Regions from separate parts of the Geodermatophilus sp. DSM 44513 genome, predicted to be linked through region 2. Evidence: riboswitches for the same ligand, from Rfam matches in the RefSeq annotation. Region 2 holds a riboswitch; each other region holds the start of a gene.

Region 1 (7,312 bases), 610 kb from region 2:
CGGTCATCTCCGGTGCCGACGATGGAGGGAAACCGCTCGAAGGCCACCTGGCCGAGGACCTCGGAGGCCGGAACGCCGGTCACCTTCTCCATCGCCGGATTCCACAAGGTGTACCGGAACTCTGCGTCGAAGGCGTGAATGCAGTCCGACGTGCTCCGGACGAGAAGCTGGGAGAAGTGCCGCTCGCGGTTAAGTGCCTGCTGCGCCTCCCGCTCTGCCTCGGCAAGGCGGATGCGTTCCACGGCGAGGTCGAGCAGGCTCGCCATGGACCGCACCCAGTTGAGTTCCTCCTGCCCGAAGAACGGCGTGTAGGGGCTGACCCATAGGGACAACCGCCCGGAGCGGAGGGGAAAGTCGATACGGTGCGGCGACGTGGTCTCGCCGGGAGCGTCGCCGCTCCCCCCGGAGTGGAACATCTCGGGCATCCGCAGGTCGCCGTAGGTGGCGAGCACGCCCTGCTCGTCGTCGATCAAGGCAGCGCCGCGGCCGCCCACCACCCGCACCAGATGAGGCAGGAGACCGCCGGCAATATCCTCGCGCCTGGTAGCCGCCACCAGGCTCTCCACAGCCTTGTTGAGGTCCGCTTCGTCGGGTTGACGCCAGGACGCCAACAGCAGACGCGGGGGATTCAGCCCCGCCCAGAACGAGACAGTGCTGGCCAGGGCCAGGCTCTGCACGACCAGCCCCGGCCACTGGCTGGAGACGTCCCGGCTGGAGCCGGCGGTCAGGAGCGCGAAACTGAGTCCGACCGACGCGTACGCGAGCAGGCGCATGCGCCGGCGCACCACGTTCGGCTGCCCCTGACCCGAGGACCAGAGTCGCACCGCGACCAGCAGGGACAGCCCCGTCCACACGAGGAGGACCGCGCCGATGTACCACGGCGACCACGCCGGTACCGGCTCGCCCGCCTCCGAGATGGGCGGCAGGATCAGCGTGGCGGCGACGAGGGCGACCGTGGCCGCCGCGGCCAGCCTCTCCACCAGTCTGGACACCCCGGTGAAGGCGACCGCGAACCGGTGCAGGCAATACGGGAAGGCAACCAGGGCGGCGACGCTGACCTTTTGTGCCCACTGGACCGCGTCCCCGCCCGTATCGGGGAGCAGAACCCCGGCGGTGGTGGCGCCTGCGAGCAGCGCAAAGCTCACCGCCGCCCACTTCGCCGGGGCATCGCGCCGCCGACGCCACAGCACCAACGACGTCGCCGCCAGACCCACGAACAGGATCGTCGTCAGGATCCGCAACAGGCCGGTCAACGGCTCCATGTCACTCCCCGTCGGGGTGTCCGGGACCGCTGCCTGTGGATTCGTGTCGGCAGAGTCGTCCCGCCGGCCATACCCCTCGCCGCGGTCGCTGCCGCCTGAGGAGCGGACGGTGTCTTCGGTGGCGATGTGCGGACCGTCGCTTGACGAAGGTCTTCGTCCCAATCTGACGTCGCGCCACAGAGCTCAGCATGGTGAGAGCACCACAACCCCGATCGGTCGAGATTGTGGTCTGCGTCACGCGACGTCATGTGAACTCCGGGTGCAGACTGTTCCCGCTCGGTAACTGGTCGGGTGCAGAATGTAACCTCCACCCGCTCCCCCGGGTACCCCCAGCGGATGAGATCCCGATGTGCCGACACGGAACCCCCTGGCCCCACGTGACCAGCGACACGGGTGAGTTGGCGGCTGCCGTCAGCGCCCATCCCGAGCAGGGCTTGAACCTGCTCTGCAACGGCGTGATCCTCTTCGATGACGACAGGGAACTCCTCCCCGACGGCAGGGCCGTCCGGCACCACCACACCTGGCTCAGGCCGGAGCTAGCCAGTCGCTGAGCACCGCCTGCGCCCGCCGCGGGCCGACCCGTCTCAGCTCTGTCCAGGCACGACATCCGGCGTGTCCGGCCCGGCTCGAGGAGAGCGCAAAGCAGGCCCCCTGGCAAGTGACTGCGGGGCACCTGGACATGGGCCGAGGCCTGGGATCCGCGGGGGGACCACTCGTTGTGGCCTGACCCGCCACTCTCATCCTCCCTTGAGTGCGAACAACCGTCCTGTCCACGTGCAGGGGCAGATCGCCGAACCTTGCCGCTAGTTAGACGCAGCAGCGGCTTTCGAACTGCGTCATGCGCCGATGCCGTTGAAGACCTCGATGTGGCCGAGACCGTGGTGGCATTCAGGCTCTCCCGCAATGTCGGCAGGTTCGTCCGCTTCACGCCCATGAGTCACTCTGGTGGTGCTCGTCGACGTGAGGATCCTCGAGCCGAGATGACTGTCGTGCCGTCGACAGCTCAGGCCTATTGCGAATCGCCACTGTCCCTGAAGAACACACCAGGAGTGCCAGTGAACCTCTATCCCCCTGGCCCTGCGGTACCCGGGGAGTAGACGCCTCGCTAGGCTGCAAGGGCGATGTGCGGGAGCTCGGAACAACCGGGCTGAGAGGGCGGCTGATGTGCCGCCGACCGCTGGAACCTGACCGGGTAATGCCGGCGTAGGGAGCGAGCATGAGCCCGTCGGGCGCCGTCGGTGCCACCACGTCGTCGGGGGATGCCCCGATCACACTGTCGCAGCCGCCGCCGCGGATGCTGGGCCTCGGGGAGACGGTGGGGTTGTGGGGCAGCCTGGGGATCAGCCTGCTGCTGCCGGTGGCGGCCACGTACGTGGTTCTCGCCGACCGCCCGCTGTCGGTGACGATCGGCGCGATCGTCACCGGTGCGGTGATCGGCTCGGTGCTGCTGGGCCTGGGCGCGGCGGCCGGCGCCCGGGAGGGCGTGCCGGCGATGGTGCTGATGCGGGGGCTGCTGGGCCGGCGGACCTCCTGGCTGCCGACCGCCCTCAATGTGGTGCAGTGCGTGGGCTGGGCGGCGTTCGAGGTGTGGATCATCGCCGAGGCCGCCTCGCGGGCGCTGGGTGCGCCGCGCTGGCCGTTCGTGCTGGTCGCGGGCGCACTCGCGACGCTGATGGCGCTGCGCCCGCTGGGGGCGGTGCGGGTGCTGGCGCGCTACGCGGTGTGGGCGGCGCTGGCCGCGATCGTCTACCTGTTCGCCGAGGTGCTTTCCCGGCCGCTGCCGCCGGTCACCGAGGGCGGAGCCGGATCGTTCTGGACCGCGGCCGACATCGTGATCGCTCTGCCGGTCTCGTGGTTTCCGCTGGCGGCGGACTACACCCGGCACGTCCGGCGCGGGCGGGCGGCGTTCGCCGGTGTCGCTGTCGGCTACGGGATGGCCACCGTGGCCCTGTTCACCCTGGGTGTGCTGGCCCTGGTCGCCTACGGCCGGGGCGGTCTGGACGTCGTAGACGCGCTGCTGGCCGTGCCGCTGGGACTGCTGGCCGTGCTGGTGCTGCTGGTGGTCGAGGTCGACGAGGCCTTCGCCAACGTCTACTCCACTGCGGTCTCGGCGCAGAACATCGTGGGTCGCCTCGATCGCCGGGTGCTGGCCGCAGGCGTCGGGCTGGTGGCCACCGGGCTCGCACTCGCGGTGGACCTGGTCGCCTACGAGCCGTTCCTATTCCTGATCGGCGCAGTGTTCGTCCCGCTCGTCGGGGTGTTCGTCGTCGCCTACTGGCTGCTGCCGCGCGGCGGCTGGGACGTATCGGACACCGCCCCGGCGCGCCCGGGGCCGCTGCTGGCGTGGGCGGCCGGCTTCGTCGCCTACCAACTCACCCTGCCGACCTTCTTCACCGGGCCGGGCGCCGGCTGGACGGCGTGGTGGGCCGCCCGCCAGGCCGACCTGGGCATCGATCCGGCCAACGGCTGGTCGGCGTCGCTGGTCAGCCTCGCGGTGGCCGCCGTCCTCACCGCGCTGCTCTGCCTGCTCGGCGGGCTGTTCGCCCGCCGCCGGCGGCCCCGGTCCACGCTCGCCCGATCGGAGGCCGTCCGATGACCGGCCGCCGGGTGCTCGCCGCCGGCCGGACCAACGCACCGATTCCGGTCGACCCGGACCGGGGCGCCGAGGTTCGCCGGCGGATCAGCGGACTACACGTGCTGACCGACGCCCGCGAGGGCAGAGACGCCCTGGCTGTCGTTTCCGCGGCGGTGGCGGCCGGCGCGCGGATCGTGCAGGTCCGGGTGAAGTTCTGCCCGGACCGGGCGCTGTACGACTTCGCCGCCCGGGTCGTGGAGGTCTGCCGCCGACGGGGAGCGACATGCCTGGTCAACGACCGGGTCGACATCGCTTTGGCCGTCGGCGCAGCCGGCACCCACCTGGGGGCCGGGGACCTGCCGGTGGCCGCGGCGCGATCGGTCGCCGGGCCGGCCCATCTGCTGGGTGGCACGGCGCGCACCGCCGCGGCCGCCACCGAGCTGGTGGCGGCCGGCGCGGACTACCTCGGGGTGGGCCCGGCCTTCTCCACCGCAACCAAGCCGGGGCTGCCGGACCCGCTGGGTGTCGACGGCGTCGCGGCGGTCGCGGAAGCGGTCGCCGTTCCGGTGATCGCCATCGGCGGCATCACCGCCGACCGGATCCCCGCGCTGCTGACAGCCGGGGCCGCCGGGGTGGCCGTGGTCTCCGCGGTGTCCGACGCGCCGGATCCAGGATTGGCCACCCGGGCGCTGCTGGCCGCGCTCGGGGGCGCGCCGCAGAGCCGACCACCACGCCCGGAACCAGGCCCGGCCGAGCGCGGCCGGCGGTCGGGGCCCCGATGAGCGAAATTGTGGTCGCCGGCGGTGGCCTGATCGGGCTGGCCGTGGCCTGGCGGTGCGCGCAGCGCGGGCTGCCAGTGACCGTGATCGACGAGGCGCCGGGCAGCGGCGCCTCCTACGCAGCGGCCGGGATGCTGGCGCCGGTGAGCGAGGTCACCTACGGCGAGGAGGCGCTGCTGGCGCTGTGCCAGGCCTCGCTGCAACGGTTTCCCGCATTCGTAACTGACGTGCAGGCGGCCAGCGGAATCGACGTCGGGCTGCGCACGGCCGGCACCGTGGTCGTCGGTTTCGACACCGATGACATGCGGGCACTGCAGGACCTGCACGCCTACCAGGACGAGCTCGGGCTGGCCGTCGAGCGGCTCACCCCTCGCCAGGTGCGCCGCCGCGAGCCCTCGCTGACCCCCCGGCTGCGCGGGGGCCTGGCCGTGGCCGGTGACCACTCGGTGGACGGGCGGTCGCTGCACGCGGCACTGCTGGCCGCGGCGCAGGCGGCCGGCGTGCGGATCCGGCGCGCCCGGATCGCCGCACTGGGCGTCACCGGCGGCCGGGTCACCGGCCTGCAGCTGGCCGACGGAGCCGAGGTGCGCGGCGACACCGTCGTGGCGGCGCTGGGCGCGCGCACCGGCGCGCTGCCCGGCATGCCTGCGGTGGGCGTGCGCCCGGTCAAGGGACAGATCCTGCGGTTGCGCGGCGCCGCCGGCCTGCTCGCGGGGACTGTCCGGGCGCTGGTCCGCGGCCGGCAGGTGTACCTGGTGCCCTACGCCGAGGACCGGCTCGTCGTCGGCGCCACGGTCGAGGACCGGGGCTTCGACGCCACCGTCACCGTCGGCGCCGTGCATGACCTGCTGCGCGACGCGATCGAGGTCGTACCGGCGGTCAGCGAACTGGAGCTGGTGGAGGTGCTGGCCCGGTGGCGGCCGGGCACGTCGGACAACGCCCCGCTGCTCGGACCGACCGAACTCCCCGGGCTGGTGCTGGCCACCGGCCACTACCGCAACGGCGTGCTGCTCACCCCGGTCACCGCCGAGGTGATCACCGACCTGCTGATCTCCGGCCGACTTCCCCAGCTCGCCGTGCCCTTCACCCCACACCGAGCCAGCCTGCGGCCCCCTGACCGCACCCCGGCCGCGCAGGCCTCCGGAGGTGACCACAGTTGCAGCTGACCGTCAACGGCACGCCCACCGAACTGGCCGAGGGCACCACCGTGGCCCAGCTGCTGGCCCGACACGCCCAGCAGCGCCGCGTCGCCGTCGCGGTGAACCGCACCGTGGTGCCGCGCAGCGCGTGGGCCCACACCGTGCTCGCCGCCGGCGACGACGTCGAGATCCTCACCGCAGTGGCAGGAGGGTGACCAGCAGATGACCGAACTCACGGCACCGACCACCCCGGACCTGCGGTCGGCGACAGCGGGTCCGGAGAACACCGACCCGCTGTTGGTGGCCGGCGCGACGTTCACCTCCCGGCTGCTGCTAGGCACGGGGGGTGCGCCCAGCCTGGAGGTGCTCGAGCGCGCGGTTCGCGCCTCCGGCACCGAGCTGGTCACGGTGGCCCTGCGCCGGATGGAGGCCGTGCCCGGCGGCGCACTGCTGCAGGTGCTCGACCGGTGCGGCGTGCGGCTGCTGCCCAACACCGCCGGCTGCCAGACCGCGCGCGAGGCGGTGCTCACCGCGCAGCTGGCCCGTGAAGCGTTCGAGACCCCGTGGGTGAAGCTCGAGGTGATCGGGGACGAGACCACCCTGCTGCCCGACCCGGTCGAGCTCCTGGACGCCGCCGAGCAGCTGGTCGCCGACGGGTTCACGGTGCTGGCCTACACCAACGACGACCCCATCCTGGGCCGCCGTCTGGGCGACGCGGGCTGCGCCGCGGTCATGCCGCTGGGCTCGCCGATCGGCAGCGGCCTGGGCATCCGCAACCCGCACAACATCGCCCTGCTGCGCGAGGCGGTCGAGGTGCCGGTCGTGCTCGACGCCGGCATCGGCACCGCCTCCGACGCGACACTGGCGATGGAGCTGGGCTGCGACGCGGTCCTGCTGACCTCCGCCGTCACCCGGGCCCGCGATCCCGAACAGATGGCCCTGGCCATGCGCCACGCCGTCGAAGCCGGCCGGCTGGCCCGCCGGGCCGGCCGCATCCCGCGCCGCTGGCACGCCCAGGCCTCCACCCCGATGGACGGGCTGCCCGAGCTGTGAGGCTGCCCCCACTGCTGGTGCTCACCGACCGGACTCAGTGCTCCGGGTCGCTGGTCGACACGATCGCCGCCGCCGTCGACAGCGGCGCCCGAGCCATTGTGCTCCGCGAGAAGGACCTGCCCGACGACGACCGCGACCGCCTGGCCGAGCAGCTGCGCCCGCTGCTCGCCCCGGTCGACGGCGTGCTGATCCGCGCCGGCGCCACGGGCAGCGCCGGCGCCGAGGCCGTCCACCTCGCCGCGGCCGACTCCTTGCCGCGTCCGCGGCCGGCGCTGGTCGGGCGCTCCTGCCATTGCCGCCACGAACTGCGACGAGCACACCGGGAGGGCTGCGACTACGTGATGATCTCCCCGGTCTTCCCCACCGACTCCAAGCCCGGATACGGACCGGCGCTGGGACCGGCCGGGCTCGCCTCGCTGATCACCGGGGCGCCACCGGCCTACGCACTCGGCGGCATCCGGCCGGCCGACGTTCCCGACTGCCTGGCCGCCGGGGCGCACGGCA
Region 2 (7,312 bases):
GCCCGGGGTCAGCCACCCTGAGGGAGGACGCCGTCCTCCCCGCCCGTCCAGCGCACCGCCTCCCGGCTCCGGCAGCCGGCCACTCCCCCGGTGGCCGTGCGCCAGGCCACGGGGGTCTCCGCTCCGCCCGACCGACCCGCACCGCCCCCCGGTGCGTCCTCCGACGGTGGCAGTCCCGCCGCCCCAGACGTCCCGCTCCACCGGTAGCCGCCCCGACCTCCCGCCGACCGCGCCCCGACGCGGCGCGCGGACCCTCCAGGGCGGCGGCGACCGCGGCGCGGCACGGCTGTCCGGCGACGGGGACCGTCCGAGGGCGACAGGTCCGTGCCAGTACCCGTCCCCCGGGTCTCTGACCGGCACCGACCTGACCGGGGCGCCCGACGGTCCCGGGTGTCGACCGCAGGAGACCGGCCCGGGCACCCGCCGGAGGAAGGCAGCAGCGGACGAGCACCGCAGGACGGGCGCCACCCGGCACCGCACGCCACCACCCCTGCCGACGGCGGGCCCCCTCCAGGACGCGGGGGGTGCCCGCCGTCGGCCGTCCTCGGGCAGCCCCGCGCCGGACCGGACCGCCCGGAGCCGTCCGACCGCCGGGTCAGGGGGCGAGCACGGCCCAGACGTGCTTGGCCCCGGCACTGACGTACCAACCGTGCTCGACGGCCAGCTCGGCGATCAGGTACAGCCCGAGCCCGCCCTCACTGGGGTCGCGGCCGACCGCGGGCGTCGGCGGGGAGCCGGGCGCGCCGTCGCAGACCTCGACCAGCCAGCGGTCGGCCACGGGGCGCACCGAGGCGCGCACCTCCCCGCCGCCGTGCCGCAGCGCGTTCGAGGCCATCTCGTCGAGGGCCAGCACGAGCCGGTCGCACAGGTCGGCGGACCGCGGACCGCCGAGGTGCGCCCGCACCTCGGCGCGGACCTGGGGCAGCTCGGCCACGGTGCCCAGGCGCCACGCGAGGTGCTCGGGGGCCACCGGCGGCCGTGCGGACGGCCACAGCTGCCGGGCCGCCTCGCCTGTCACGCCGTGGTCCCCTCACGTGCTCCGCCCGCTCGGGGGCGGACCCTGGCCCACGCCCGGCGGACGTGGCCGACCGACGGTTCGCGGGCGAACCGGGACACCTGCGTATGGGTCTGCGGACCCGACCGCAAACATGGGTGAGACACGGGTCACAGACCGCGCCGGGTCGTGCCGCCGGGCACCCCCGCCCGGGTCAGCCGAGGGCGGCCAGGTAGTCGGCGACGACGGCCGGGTCGCGCATCACCGGGCCCATCACCGCGATGCCGGCCGCACCCGCGCCCAGCAGCGCCGGCGCGTGCTCCGGGAACACCCCGCCGAGCGCGAAGGCCGGCGGGCCGTGCGTGGCCAGGGCGGCGAAGCCGTCGACGCCGAGGGCCGGGCCGTGGCCGGGCTTGGAGGCGGTCGGGAACACGGGGGAGAGGAACGCCCAGTCGCAGCCCTCGGCACGGGCGCGGGCCAGCTCGTCCGCGGAGTGGCAGGAGCGGCCGACCAGCGCCGGGCGCGGGTCGGGGAACGGCTCGGCGGCGGCGAGGTGGACGGCGGGTCCGCCGCCCGAGCCGGCGGTGACCAGCAGCCCGCCCACCGGGTCGAGGACCGCCCGGAGCCGGTCGGCGAGGGCGGCGCGCTCGCCGACCGGCAGGTCGCGGTCGCGCAGCAGGACGGCGCGGGCGCCGGCGGCCACCGCCGCGGCCACGACGTCGGCCAGCGGCCCGGCGGCCTGCGTCCGGTCGGTGACGACCAGCAGCCGGGGCAGGGCGGTCACAGGTCCGGCAGGCCCTCGAAGGAGGTCGAGGCCTCGGCGTGCCAGCGGCGGGGGATCCGGCCCGCCAGCCGGGCCAGCCGGCCGCCCTCCACCGCCTGCCGCATGGCCAGCGCCATCCGCTCCGGGTCGCGGGCGCGGGTGACCGCCGAGGCGAGCAGCACCGCGTCGCAGCCCAGCTCCATGGCCAGGGCGGCGTCCGAGGCCGTGCCGATGCCGGCGTCCAGCACCACCGGGACGTCGACGGCGGCGCGCAGCAGCGCGACGTTGTGCGGGTTGCGGATGCCCAGGCCGCTGCCGATCGGCGAGCCCAGCGGCATCACCGCGGCGCACCCGGTGTCGGCCAGCCGCCGGCCCAGCACCGGGTCGTCGGTGGTGTAGGCGAGCACGGTGAACCCGTCGGCGACCAGCTGCTCGGCGGCGTCCAGCAGCTCCACGGCGTCGGGCAGCAGGGTGTGCTCGTCGCCGATCACCTCCAGCTTGACCCAGTCGGTGCCGAAGGCCTCCCGGGCCAGCCGGGCGGTGAGCACCGCCTCGCGGGCGGTGCGGCAGCCGGCGGTGTTGGGCAGCAGCCGCACGCCGCAGCGGTCGAGCACCCCGAGCATGGACGCGCTGGCGGACGCCTCCACCCGACGCAGCGCCACGGTGACCAGCTGGCTGCCCGAGGCCCGCACCGCGGCCTCCAGGGTCTCCAGGCTGGGCACGCCGCCGGTGCCGAGCAGCAGCCGGGAGGTGAACGTCTCCCCCGCGATGGCGAACGGGTCGGCGGCCTCCTCGCGTTCCAGGGCCGGGGCCAGGTCCTGTGTGGTCATCGTCATCAGCCTCCTGCGGTGGGGGCGAGCACCTCGAGGGTGTCGCCGGGGGACAGCTGCGTCGCCGGCCAGCTGCTGCGCGGGACGACGTCCCCGTTGAGCGCGACGGCGACCCGGTCGTGCCCACCGCTGCGGGCGGCGACCAGGTCGGCGACGGTGGCGCCGGCGGCCAGCTCGGTGCGCGCGCCGTTGACGGTCACTTCCACGACGACTGCCTCTCGAACCGGTCGGCGGTGAAGGGGGCGGCCAGCTCCGGCAGCGTGCCGGTGGCCAGCAGCTCGGCGGTCACCTCGGCGGTGACGGGGGTGAGCAGCACGCCGTTGCGGTGGTGCCCGGTGGCCAGCACCAGCCCGGGCAGCGGGCCGGGGCCGAGCAGCGGGGCGTTGTCCGGGGTGCCCGGCCGCCAGCGCGCCAGCGTCTCGACCAGCTCGCACTCGCCGATCCCGGGGACGACGTCGATCGCGTCGTGCAGCAGGTCGTGCACCCCGCCCGCGGTGACGGTGGGGTCGAACCCGCGGTCCTCGACCGTGGCGCCGACCACCAGCCGGTCACCGGCGTAGGGGACGAGGTAGACGTGCCGGCCGCGGACCAGCGCGCGCACCGTGCCCTCCAGCAGGTCCGCCGCCCCGGCCAGCCGGAGGACCTGCCCCTTCACCGGGCGCACCGGCAGGGGTGGCACCCCGGGCAGGCCGCCGCTGTGCGCCCCGAGGGCCAGGACGACGGCGCCCGCCAGCACCGTGCCCCCGTCGGCCGTCTCCAGCCCGGCCGCCCGGCCGCCGTCCACCCGCAGCGCGGTGACCCGCTCCCGCACCAGCCGCACGCCGGCGTCCTCGGCCGCGCGCAGCAGGGCGGCGTGCAGCGCCCGGCCGTCGACGGAGTGGTCGCCGGCGACCAGCAGGCCGCCGCGCACCCGCTGGGTCAGGGCGGGCTCGCGGCGGCGGGCCTCCCGCGGGGTGAGCCGCTCGGCGGCCAGCCCCAGCTCGCACTGGTAGGCGTGCAGCGCGGCGAGCTCCTGCACGTCGTCGGAGTCGAAGCCGACGACGAGGGTGCCGGCGGTGCGCAGGCCGACGTCGGCCCCGGTGGCCTCGCGCAGCTCCGCGGCGAAGGCCGGCCAGCGCTCGACCGACGCCAGGCCCAGGCGCAGCAGCGCCTCCTCGCGGTAGCCGGCCTCGGTGACCGGGGCGAGCATGCCGGCCGCCGCGGCCGACGCCCCGGTGCCGGGGGAGTCGTCGACGACGGTGACCGACAGCCCGCGCCGGGCGGCCCGCCACGCCGTGGCCAGCCCGATCAGCCCCCCGCCGGCGACCGCGACGTCGGTCATGCCGCCGCCCTCCGCCGGCGCAGCACCCCGGGCAGGCAGACCAGCGCGGTGAGCGACACCGCCACCGCCAGGCCGACCAGGGACGCCGACCAGCCGTTGGCCGGGTCGATGCCCAGGTCGGCCTGGCGGGCGGCCCACCACGCCGTCCAGCCCGCACCCGGGCCGGCGAAGTAGGTCGGCAGGGTGAGCTGGTAGGCGAGGAAGCCGGCCGCCCACGGCAGCAGGAACACCGGCCGTGCGGGGGCGGTGTCGGAGGTGTCCCAGGCCCCGCGCGGGGTGCTGGCGTAGGCGACGAGCAGCACACCGGCCAGCGGCACGAACACCGCGCCGATGAGGAAGAGGAACGGCTCGTAGGCGGCGATGTCGAAGGTCAGGGCCAGCAGCGTGGCGACCGTGCCGACGCCGACGGCCAGCAGCCGCCGGTCGGCCCGGGCGACGATGTTCTGCGCGGACACCGCGGTGGAGTAGACGTTGGCGAAGGCCTCGTCCAGCTCCACGGTGACCAGCACCAGCACGGCCAGGGCCCCCAGCGGGACGGCCAGCAGCGCGTCGATGACGTCGAACCCGGCGCTGCCGTAGGCGGCCAGCGCGACGACGCCGAGGGTGAACATCACGATCGTGGCCAGGCCGTAGCCCAGCCCCGCGCCGGCACCCGCGGCCCGGGCGCTGCGGGCGTGCCGGGTGTAGTCGGCGACCAGCGGGAACCAGGAGACCGGCAGCGCGATGACGATGTCGGCCGCCGTCCAGAACGAGGTGGCCGCGCCCTGCGTCAGCGGCGGCAGCGGCTCGGCCAGGACGTTGACGAACAGGTAGACCACCGCCGCGAGGGCCGCCCAGATCGCGTAGCGGGCCAGCACCCGGGCGACCCCGAGCGGGCGCAGCGCCATCGCGGTGGCCAGCACCCCGGCGAGCAGCACGAACGGCCACCGCGGTGCGTCCAGCACCCGGGACGCCGCCTCGGCGATGATGACGATCTCGAAGGTGGCCCAGCCGACGCACTGCACCAGGTTGACCGCGGTGGGCAGCGCGGAGGCGCGCCGGCCGAGCAGCCCGCGCAGCAGCACCATCGTGGGCACCCGCTCGCGCGCCCCCGCGGCGGCGGCCAGCCCGAGCAGCGTGGCGCCGATGACGGCGCCGACGACGATGGCGCCGATCGTGGTCGACAGCGGCCGGCCCGGGAGGACGACGAAGACGGCGGCCACCGGCAGCAGCAGGCTGACGCCCAGGTTGGCCCACAGGCCGAAGGTGTCCCGCAGGCCGAGGACGGGGGCGGGCGCCTCGGCGAGGGTGAGGGGGGCCTCCCCGGTCGCGGGGACGGCGTTCGACGTGCTCATGACTGCTCCCTACGCCGGCATTACCCGGTCAGGTTCCAGCGGTCGGCGACGCCTCGAGTCGCCCTCTCAGCCCGGTGGTGCCCGAGCTCCCGCACGTGCAGCGCCCACCCTAGACCCGGTCCGTACAGTCCCCGCCGTGCCGGTCGCCGACCTCCCCTCCCGCTCCCCCGACGACTGGCGGCGGGCCACCCGGCACCCGTTCCTCGACGCCGTGCGCGACGGGACCGTCCCGGTCGCCGCCTTCGACACCTGGCTGGTGCAGGACGCCCGCTTCGTCGCCGACCTGCTGCGCTTCCAGGCCCGGTTGCTGGCCCGCGCGCCCCGGCCGGCGCAGGCGGTGCTCGCCGGCGGGCTGGTGGCGCTGGTCGAGGAGCTGGCCTGGTTCGAGCAGCAGGCCGCCGTCCGCGGGTTGGACCTGGGGGCGCCGGCCCGGCCGGCCACCGCCGGCTACGCGGAGCTGCTCGGGCGGCTGGACGCCGCTGACGCCGGGACGGCGCTGACCGCGCTGTGGACCATCGAGCGCACCTACCTGGACGCGTGGTCGCACGCGCGGCCCGGCGCGCCCGGGTACCGGGAGTTCGTCGAGCACTGGACGACGCCGGGGTTCGCCGGCTACGTCGCCGGGCTGGCGGCGGCGGCCGACGGCACGCCCGCGCCGGACGCCGACGCGACCTTCGCCGAGGTGGTCGCGGCCGAGGTGGCCTTCTGGGACATGGCGCTGGACGCGGCGCTGTGAGCACGGCGCTGGACGCGGCGCTGTGAGCCTGTCCGCCGACCTGTGGGCGGCGAACGCCGACCTGGCCGCCGCGGCGCTGGCGCACCCGTTCGTGGCCGGGATCGGCGACGGAACGCTGCCGCGGGAGCGCTTCGCCGGCTACGTCGCCCAGGACGCGTTCTTCCTGGAGTCCTTCGCCCGCGGCTACGCCCTCGGGGTGGCGCACAGCCCCGACCGGGCCACCCTGGACGCCTTCGCCGACCTGCTCGCCGGGGTCCGCGAGGAGCTGGCGCTGCACGCCGGCTACGCGGCCCGCTGGGGCATCGACCTGGCCGGCGTGCAGCCGCTGCCGGCGACCACCGCCTACACCGACTTCCTGCTGGCCACGGCGTCCCTCGGCGGGGTCGGTGCGACCTGCGCGGCGATGACCCCGTGCATGCGGCTGTACGCGCACCTGGGCCGCTCGCTGTCGCCCGGGCGCGCCGGGGACTACGCCGAGTGGGTCACCACCTACGCCGACCCGGGGTTCGACGCGCTGGCCGGCACGCTGGAGCGGCTGCTGGACTCGCACGCCGCCGACGTCCCCGCCGTCCGGACGGCGTACCGGCGGGCGATGGCACTGGAGGTCGGCTTCTTCGACGCCGCCTGGCGCGGGGCCTGACGGGCGCTCGCCGGACGGCGACGGTGTGCGCCGAGGCCCCCTCCCGACGGGTGGAGCAGGGCGGCGGCGCACACGCTCGGCCGTGGAGCGAGCGGGCTCAGAGCACGAAGCCCAGCAGCAGGTGGCCGTTGAGGGCGATGATCAGCGCCGCGACGACGCACCCGGCGACGGTGGTGACCCGCCGGTTCACCCAGCCGCCCATGAGGTCGCGCCGGCTGGTCAGCCACAGCAGCGGCACCAGGGCGAACGGGATGCCGAAGCTGAGCACGACCTGGGACCAGACCAGCGCGGTGGTCGGGTCGCCCCCGAGCACCAGCACCAGCAGCGCCGGGGCGAGGGTCACCAGCCGGCGGACCAGCACCGGGATGTGCCGCTTGAGGAAGCCGGCCATGACCACCTGGCCGGCGTGCGTGCCGACCGAGGACGACGCGAAGCCCGACGCCAGCAGCGCCAGGGCGAAGGCCAGCGCCGCGCCGGCACCGAGCTGGTCGCCCAGCCCGGCGTGCACGCCCTCCAGCGAGCCGGCCTGCTCGGCCGAGCCGGTGAACAGCTGGGCGGCGATGACCAGCATCGCGGCGTTGACCAGCCCCGCCACGCCCATGGCCACCAGCACGTCCAGCCGCTGGGCGCGCAGCAGCCCGCGCCGTCCCTCGCGGGTGCGCCCGGCGGTGACCACGTCGCCGTAGCGGCCCGG
Region 3 (7,312 bases), 2.0 Mb from region 2:
GTGGCGGGTGAGCCAGAAGGCCGGGGGCAGCAGCACGCCCAGCCCGACCACCAGCACCGTGACGTCGCGCCAGTCGGCGCCGTAGAGGGTGCCGGTGGTCCACAGCACCGCCGGGGCGATCTCCTCGACCGGGTAGCGGACCAGGATCAGGGTGGTCAGGCTGCCCAGCACCGCGTTGACGCCGATGCCCACCAGCACCAGCCGGCTGCCGCTGATGCCCCGGCGCCAGGTGAAGGCGTACACGGCGAACGCGGTGACCAGCGCGCCGGCGAACGCCCCGGCCGGCAGCAGCAGCGCCGAGCCGGTGACCACGATCAGGTAGACGGCCACCAGCGAGGCGCCGGCGTTGACCCCGATGACGTCCGGGGCGACCAGCGGGTTGCGCACCAGCCCCTGGAACACCGCCCCGCTCGCGGCCAGCGCAGCGCCGGCCAGCAGCGCCGCCAGCACCCGCGGCAGGCGCAGCGTGCGGACGACGAAGTCGTGCGCCGGGTCGGCGGTGCCGACGCCGAACGTGCTGGCCAGCACGTCCGACAGCGGTACCGGGAACTCCCCCAGCGTCATCGTCCAGGCCGCCGCCGCCAGGGCCAGCGCGGCGACGACCGCGCCGAGGGCCGCGGTGCGCACGCTCAGCCGCGCCGACACCGGCACCCGCCGGCTGCGGACGGTCAGCCGGCGAGGTCCGGCGTCCGGCCGCGGCCGGGCGTGCTCGACGGGTGGGGTGGCCACGGGGCGGCGTCCGCTACAGGCCGGCCAGCTTGCGCCGGCGGGCGAGATGGATGCGGAACGGGGCGCCGACGATCGCGGTGACGATCCCGGCCTGCAGCTCCGCGGGGCGGGCCACGACGCGGCCGACGACGTCGGCGGCGATGAGCAGCACGGGGCCGAGCACGGCCGCGTAGGGCACCAGCCAGCGGTGGTCGGGTCCGACCAGCGCGCGGGCGACGTGCGGCACCGCCAGGCCGACGAAGCCGATCGGCCCGGCCGCGGCCACCGCGCCCCCGGCCAGCAGCACCACCAGGACGGCGCAACCGGCCCGCACCAGCGCCGTCCGCTGGCCCAGCGAGCGGGACACGTCCTCGCCCAGGGCGAGCGCGTTGAGCTGCCGGGTCAGCAGCAGCCCGACCACCGTACCGCCGACCAGGAACGGACTGACCTGCCAGAACACCCCCAGGTCGCGCCCCGCCAGCGACCCGGCCAGCCAGAACCGCACCTCGTCGAGGGTCCGCTCGTTGAAAACCAGCACCCCCGACGTCCAGGAGCCCAGCAGCGAGGTCACCACGACGCCGGCCAGCGCCAGCTTGACCGGGCTCGGGCCGGTCCGCCCCACCGAGCCGATGCCGTACACCAGCACCGTGGTGACCGCCGCCCCGGCGAAGGCGAACCACACGTACATCGACGGGCTCACCACGCCGAGCAGGAAGACCGCGGTCACGATGGCGAAGGCGGCGCCGGCGTTGACACCCAGGATGTCCGGCCCGGCCAGCGGGTTGCGGGTGACCGCCTGCATGACCGCGCCGGCCACCGCCAGCGCCGCCCCGACGCCGAGGCCGATCAGCGTGCGCGGCAGCCGCAGCGAGGTGACGATCAGGTGCTCGTTGGAGCCATCGAAATCGGTGAACGCCCGCCACACCGTCTGCGCGGACAGCTCCACCGAGCCGACCCGCAGGCTGAGCAGACACACGCCCAGCAGCAGCACCAGCAACAGCACCAGGCCCCCCGCACGGGAGCCCGCGCGGCAGAGGAGCCCGCGGCGGCGGTCCCCCCCGTCCGGGCGCACGGCCGCCGGGCGGGCGACGAGCACCGCCATCAGTGCCCGGACCGGGGGCGATCGCGGGACATCCAGCCTCGCATGAGGTGAGGCTTGCCTAACCTGTTGCGCCGTGTCAAATCCTCCCCGTCAGCGGCCGCAGCCAGGGGGGTCGACCGTCCGCGGGGACCGGTGCTGATCGCCAACCGCCGCGGAACCCTCCGGTCGTCCCCGACCGTCCTCGGGCCCACCCGCGACAAGAAGCGCGCCCGGAGCACCCGATCACGTGGCGTGTCCCCGGCCACGCGCGCTCCGGAGGCCATGGGTGGGCGCCGGGTGTGGTCGTCAGGCGACCAGCACGGCGCTGGGACGGTCGTGCCGTCGACCGGCGTGGAACCACTTCCCAGGTCGGCACCTAGCGTGGCGGCTGTGCCGGGCCGACACCTCCACGTCCCGCAGACGCCCTCCGCCTCGCCGACCGGGCCGCCGAGCAGCTCGAGGACGCCCTCGGGAGTGACCACGACGTCGCCATCGTGATGGGTTCGGGCTGGGCACCCGCTGCCGGGACCTTCGGCGAGGCGGCCTCCTCGGTGGCGATCGGCGACCTCGCCGGCTTCAGCGCTCCGACCGCGCTCGGGCACGGCGGACAGATCCGGTCGGTGCGGGTCGGTGAGCGCAAGGTGCTGCTCTTCCTGGGGCGTACGCACCTCTACGAGGGTCGCGGCGTGGAACCGGTCGTGCACGGAGTGCGGACGGCACCCACGGCCGGCGTACGCACCGTCGTGCTGACCAACGCCGCAGGCGGCTGCGTCCCGACCACCGGGTGGGACAGGTCGTCCTCATCGCCGACCACCTGGACCTGACCGCGCTGTACTCCCCGCGGCTGCGCGCCCTGGCCCGCGAGCTCGACCCGTCGCTGACCGAGGGCGTCTACGCCGCGCTGCCGGGACCGCACTTCGAGACCCCGAGATCCGCATGCTGCGCACGATGGGCGCCGACCTGGTCGGCATGTCCACCGCACTGGAGGCGATCGCGGCCCGCGCCGCCGGGCTGGAGGTGGTCGGCCTGTCGCTGGTCACCAACGCCGCAGCCGGTGTCACGGGCGAGCCGCTGGACGCCGGCGAGGTCGTCTCCGCCGGCAGAGCCGCGGCCAGCGGTCTCGGCAGCCTCCTCGTGCGGCTGCTGGAGCGGCTGCCCTGAGCGGCCGTGCCGTCGCCAAGGCCCTCCTGGGCCGTCGCGTCACGGGCTGCGGGTGCGGTCGTCGGACCGGTCTGCGCGGCTCGGGTGGCCGGCGTCGGCTCCGGCCGACCGCCCCGGCTGGCCGCGCTCATCGGGCGCCGCCCGTCGTCTGGGTCTCCCGGCGGAGCACGAGCACCCGGTGCTCAGCAGTCAGGGGAGGGCCAGGGTGTGCACGCCACCGCCCAGCTGGTCATCGACGCTGACAGCCGCCTGCTCGTCGGTGCGACGTTCGTCGGCCCTGGGGTCGGCGAGCTGCTGCACGCGGCCACCATCGCGATCGTCGGCCAGGTGCCCGTCGACACCCGCTGGCACGCGGTACCGGAGTTCCCGACCCTCAGCGAGGTTTGGCTGCGCCTGCTCGAGCAGGAGCGCGGCGTGTCCTGACCGACCGGGCCGGGCCGACCTCGGGCGTCGCGGACCCGCTGCAGAGCTGCCTCGGCTCGCCCGACCGGCGGCTCAGGTGGTGACCGCGACTTCCACGCCGTCCCCGTGGAAGGACCGGTGTCCCGCGATCGGCAGCGCCTCCGGCAGCGGCTCGCGGTAGCACCACACGACGTCGTCGTACCGGTGCCCGTCGACCACGACGTGCTCGTAGGTGGCCACGCCCTTGTACGCGCAGACCGTCGTCGTGGCACTCGGCTCCAGCACGCCGGGCCGGACGTCGGACCCCGGCACGTACCAGCGCACCGGCAGGCCGGTCTCGACCACGGCGAACGGGCTGCCGGTCTCGGCGACCACCTGCCCGCCCACGCGGACCACCACGTGCCGGGACGAGCGGCGGACGTCGACCCGGTGGAACGGGTCGCGCGGGTGGCCGATCTGCACGTCGTCCTCGACCAGCCAGGTGTCCAGGGCCTCGAAGGGGAAGGAGACCAGGCCGGCCAGCGGCGGGCAGCCCTCCACCGGGTCGGGGTAGGACCACGCCGCGTCGGCCACGCGCCGGCCGTCGACCGCCAGGTGCCAGTACACGGCCTCGCCCTTGAACGGGCAGGTGGTGCGGGTGTCGCTCGGCTCCAAGACGCCCGGTGCCACGTGAGCCTCTGGCAGGTACCAGCGTGGCAGCAGCCCCGTCTCGTGCAGCATCACCGCGCCGGTTGTGTCCACCACCGTCTCCCCGCCGAGGATGCCCCGGATGCGCTCCTGCACGGGGTGGAGGAACAGCGCGTGCGCGGGCGCGACCGACCACAGGTCGGCGTTCAGCTGCCCCGCCGACGGCCGCGCGAGCGGCCCGGTGCCTAGGGTCAGCGACACGGTCCCTCTCCTCTCCTGCTCGGGCGCCGGCTCACCGGACCCGGCTCAGCCGGCCGGTCGCGACGTCCAGGACGACGCCGCGCACGCCAGCCTCCCCCGGGACGAGGGGGCTGTCCAGGCTCCGCCGCCGTTGCCCGGGGGGTGCGGCCGGGCGACGGGACGGAGCCGGACCTGGCGGGCCCGCCGGCAGTCGGTCGGCGTCTAGCGACGACACGGCCAGACCCCATCCGGTGTCGTGGTGGCTGCCGGGCTCGGCACGCTGAACCACACCGGACTGACCGTCGAGGCGCTGCGCGCCCGCGGCCTGGAACCCGCCGGCCTGGTCGTCGGATCCTGGCCGGCCGAGCCGGGCATGGCCGAGCGCTGCAACCTCGCGGACCTGCCACGGGTGGGCGTCCCGCTGCTCGGGTCGGTCCCGGCCGGAGCCGGCCGGCTGCCCCCGGAGCACTTCCGCGCCGCCGCCGGCGGGTGGCTCCCCTCCCCCGCGTGGTGACCGCTGATCGGTCGCCCGCCGGCGCGGCAGGCGCCCTCCGCCCGGTGCGACCGCGCGGTGCCTGGGTAGTGTTAGTCCTGCAGACACGGGAGCTCGGGCGGACCGGGCTGAGAGGGCGGCTGGACGCGTCGCCGACCGCAGGAACCTGACCGGGTAATGCCGGCGGAGGGACTCGACGTGGTGGGCACCGCCCTGACCGCGGTGGCCGTGGCCGCCGTGCTGCTGTTGTTCGCCGGCGTGGGCCTCGGGGTCGGCCGCGACCGGGACCTGGAGGAGTTCGCCGTCGCCCGGGGCACCCAGGGCGGCGGCGCCCTCGGGCTGTCCTTCTTCGCCTCCGGCGTCGGCGCGTGGGTGTTGTTCGCGCCGCCGGAGGTGGGCGCCTCGGTGGGCCTGGCTGGAGTGGTGGGCTACGCGGTGGCCATCACCCTGCCCCTGCTGGCGCTGGTGCTGCTCGGCCGCCGCCTGCGGGCGCTGCTCCCCCGCGGGCACAACCTCGTGGAGTTCGTGCGGCTGCGCCTCGGACGCGTCATGCACGCGTACGTGCTGGGCATCTCCCTGGGGTACATGCTCGTCGCGCTGGCCGCGGAGTTGACCGCCATCGGGGCGGTGCTGGGGCGCCTGTCCGGCCTGGACCCGCGGGTGGGCGTGGTCGCCGTCGCCGCGGTCACCACGCTGTACACCGCCCACGGGGGACTGCGGGCCTCCATCCGCACCGACGCGTGGCAGGGCTGGCTGCTCCTGCTGCTGCTCGGCGTGGTCGGTATCGCCGTCGTCCGCGCGCTGCCGGACTCGGGGCCCCAGGACGCCGGGCGGCTGCTCGCCGTCGACGGCGCGGGGCTGGAGGGGGCGGCTACCCTGGTCGTCGCCGTCCTGGCCACCAGCCTGTTCCACAACGGTTACTGGCAGCGGGTGTGGTCCGCGCGCGACGAGCGGGCCCTGACCCGCGGGGCGCTGCTGGGTGCCGCGATGCGCGTCCTCGTGGTGCTGCCCGCGGGGGTGGTCGGCCTGCTGGCCGCGGCCTCGGCGGTGGACCTCGGCAACCCGCCGGTGCCCTTCTTCGCGCTGCTGGCCGGGGCCGAGCAGTGGGTGCTGGTCGTCGTCCTGGTCTTCACGGTGGCCCTGGTGACCTCCACCGTCGACACGCTGCAGGGCGGTCTCGCCGCGGCCGTGGTCACCGAGGCGCCGCGGTGGGGGCTGCGCGGCGCCCGGCTGCTCGTGGTGCTGCTCACCGTGGTGCCGGCACTCGTGGCCTTCCAGGGAATCTCGGTGCTCCGGCTGTTCCTGGTCGCCGACCTGCTGTGCGCGGCGACGATCGCGCCGGCCTTCCTCGGGCTGTGGCGCCGCACCACCCCGGCCGCCGCGGTCGCCGGAGCCGTGGCCGGCCTCCTCGGCGCCCTGGCGCACGGTCTGGTCGCCGGCGGGTCCCTCGCCGCCGCGGTCGACGTCGCCACGTTCGCCGACGGCCTGTCGCTGCCGCCCTTCGCCGCGGCCCTGGCGGCGTCCACCGCGGTGACGGTGCTGGTCTCCCTCCTCGGCCGGCGCAGCACCGACCTGCGGGAACTCCCGCGCCGGGTCCGGCCGCTGGACGGGCCCGTGGACGAGCGGGTGGCCCGGTGAACGGCCGGTCCCCCACGGTCCCCGAGCTCGGTGAGCTGGACCGGCGGCTGCTCGCCTGGATCGAGGCGTCGGCGCAGACCCGGGACGACGGCGGCCCGACGCAGGCCCAGGAGGCGGAGTTCGACCGGCTCGCACTGGACCTGTTCGCCGACCAGTACGAGCGCAACCGCCCCTACCGGCGCTACTGCCGGGCGCGCGGCGCAGAGCCCGGGCAGGTGCGCGGCTGGCGGGAGATCCCGCCGGTGCCGCTGAGCGCCTTCCGGGAGCTGACGCTGTCGTGCGCACCACCGGAGCAGGCTGCGGCGGTGTTCACGACCAGCGGCAGCACCGACCCGGGCCGGCGGGGGCGCAACCACCACCCGCACCTGCACCTGTACGACGCCTCGCTGCGCACCGGCTTCCGGCAGTGGTTCCTGCCGGACCGGGCGCAGTTGCGGCTGCTGGTCCTCAACCCGCCGCCGGAGCAGCAGCCGCACTCCTCACTGGCGTACTTCCTGCAGCGACTGGTCGACTCCTTCGGTGCCGCCGGCAGCGGCACCTTCGTCGGCGCCGAGGGGCTGGACCTCGACGGGCTCCTCGCCGCCCTGGCGGCGGCCGAGCGCGACGGCGTCCCGGTGGGGCTGCTGGGGACCTCCTTCGCCTACGTGCACCTGCTCGACGCGCTGGAGGCGGCAGGCACCGCGTTCCGGCTGCCGCCCGGCAGCCGGGTGCTGGACACCGGCGGTTTCAAGGGCCGGTCCCGGGAGGTCCCGGCCGAGGCGCTGCGGACGGCACTCGGCCAGCGGCTGGGCGTCCCGGACGCGTGGTGCGTCAACTACTACGGGATGACCGAGATCAGCACCCAGTACTACGACACGTCCCTGCGGCGGGCGTGGCTCGGGCGGGACCCGGCACCACGGGTCAAGGCCGTGCCGCCGTGGGCCCGCGTGCAGGCGGTGGATGCCGGCACCGGCCGGCCGGTG

Evidence for each region. Region 2 has a riboswitch for thiamine pyrophosphate ahead of RTG05_RS00400 (purine-cytosine permease family protein). Riboswitches for the same ligand answer to the same signal wherever they lie in the genome.
Region 1: another riboswitch for thiamine pyrophosphate. It lies ahead of RTG05_RS19850 (purine-cytosine permease family protein); the one in region 2 lies ahead of RTG05_RS00400 (purine-cytosine permease family protein).
Region 3: another riboswitch for thiamine pyrophosphate. It lies ahead of RTG05_RS10245 (sodium:solute symporter family transporter); the one in region 2 lies ahead of RTG05_RS00400 (purine-cytosine permease family protein).

The regions. Positions count from the first base shown of each region.
Region 1 is NZ_CP135963.1:4,097,527-4,104,838, forward strand. Features, by position in the region: gene RTG05_RS19840 (sensor domain-containing diguanylate cyclase) at 1-1,262, opposite strand, end outside; gene RTG05_RS19845 (DUF5999 family protein) at 1,610-1,813, shown strand; TPP riboswitch at 2,378-2,490, shown strand; gene RTG05_RS19850 (purine-cytosine permease family protein) at 2,479-3,858, shown strand; gene thiE (thiamine phosphate synthase) at 3,855-4,619, shown strand; gene thiO (glycine oxidase ThiO) at 4,616-5,782, shown strand; gene thiS (sulfur carrier protein ThiS) at 5,773-5,970, shown strand; gene RTG05_RS19870 (thiazole synthase) at 5,978-6,808, shown strand; gene RTG05_RS19875 (thiamine phosphate synthase) at 6,805-7,312, shown strand, end outside.
Region 2 is NZ_CP135963.1:76,700-84,011, forward strand. Features, by position in the region: gene RTG05_RS00370 (hypothetical protein) at 1-21, shown strand, start outside; gene RTG05_RS00375 (ATP-binding protein) at 596-1,018, opposite strand; gene RTG05_RS00380 (thiamine phosphate synthase) at 1,209-1,778, opposite strand; gene RTG05_RS00385 (thiazole synthase) at 1,775-2,587, opposite strand; gene thiS (sulfur carrier protein ThiS) at 2,593-2,793, opposite strand; gene thiO (glycine oxidase ThiO) at 2,784-3,908, opposite strand; gene RTG05_RS00400 (purine-cytosine permease family protein) at 3,905-5,242, opposite strand; TPP riboswitch at 5,231-5,345, opposite strand; gene RTG05_RS00405 (TenA family protein) at 5,379-5,978, shown strand; gene RTG05_RS00410 (TenA family protein) at 6,001-6,618, shown strand; gene RTG05_RS00415 (Nramp family divalent metal transporter) at 6,716-7,312, opposite strand, start outside.
Region 3 is NZ_CP135963.1:2,109,822-2,117,133, reverse strand. Features, by position in the region: gene RTG05_RS10280 (FecCD family ABC transporter permease) at 1-729, opposite strand, end outside; gene RTG05_RS10275 (FecCD family ABC transporter permease) at 743-1,810, opposite strand; gene RTG05_RS10270 (nucleoside phosphorylase-I family protein) at 2,284-2,613, shown strand; gene RTG05_RS10265 (phosphorylase family protein) at 2,738-2,950, shown strand; gene RTG05_RS10260 (oxidoreductase dimerization domain-containing protein) at 3,158-3,373, shown strand; gene RTG05_RS10255 (DUF427 domain-containing protein) at 3,446-4,240, opposite strand; gene RTG05_RS10250 (hypothetical protein) at 4,479-4,733, shown strand; TPP riboswitch at 4,809-4,921, shown strand; gene RTG05_RS10245 (sodium:solute symporter family transporter) at 4,911-6,350, shown strand; gene RTG05_RS10240 (LuxE/PaaK family acyltransferase) at 6,347-7,312, shown strand, end outside.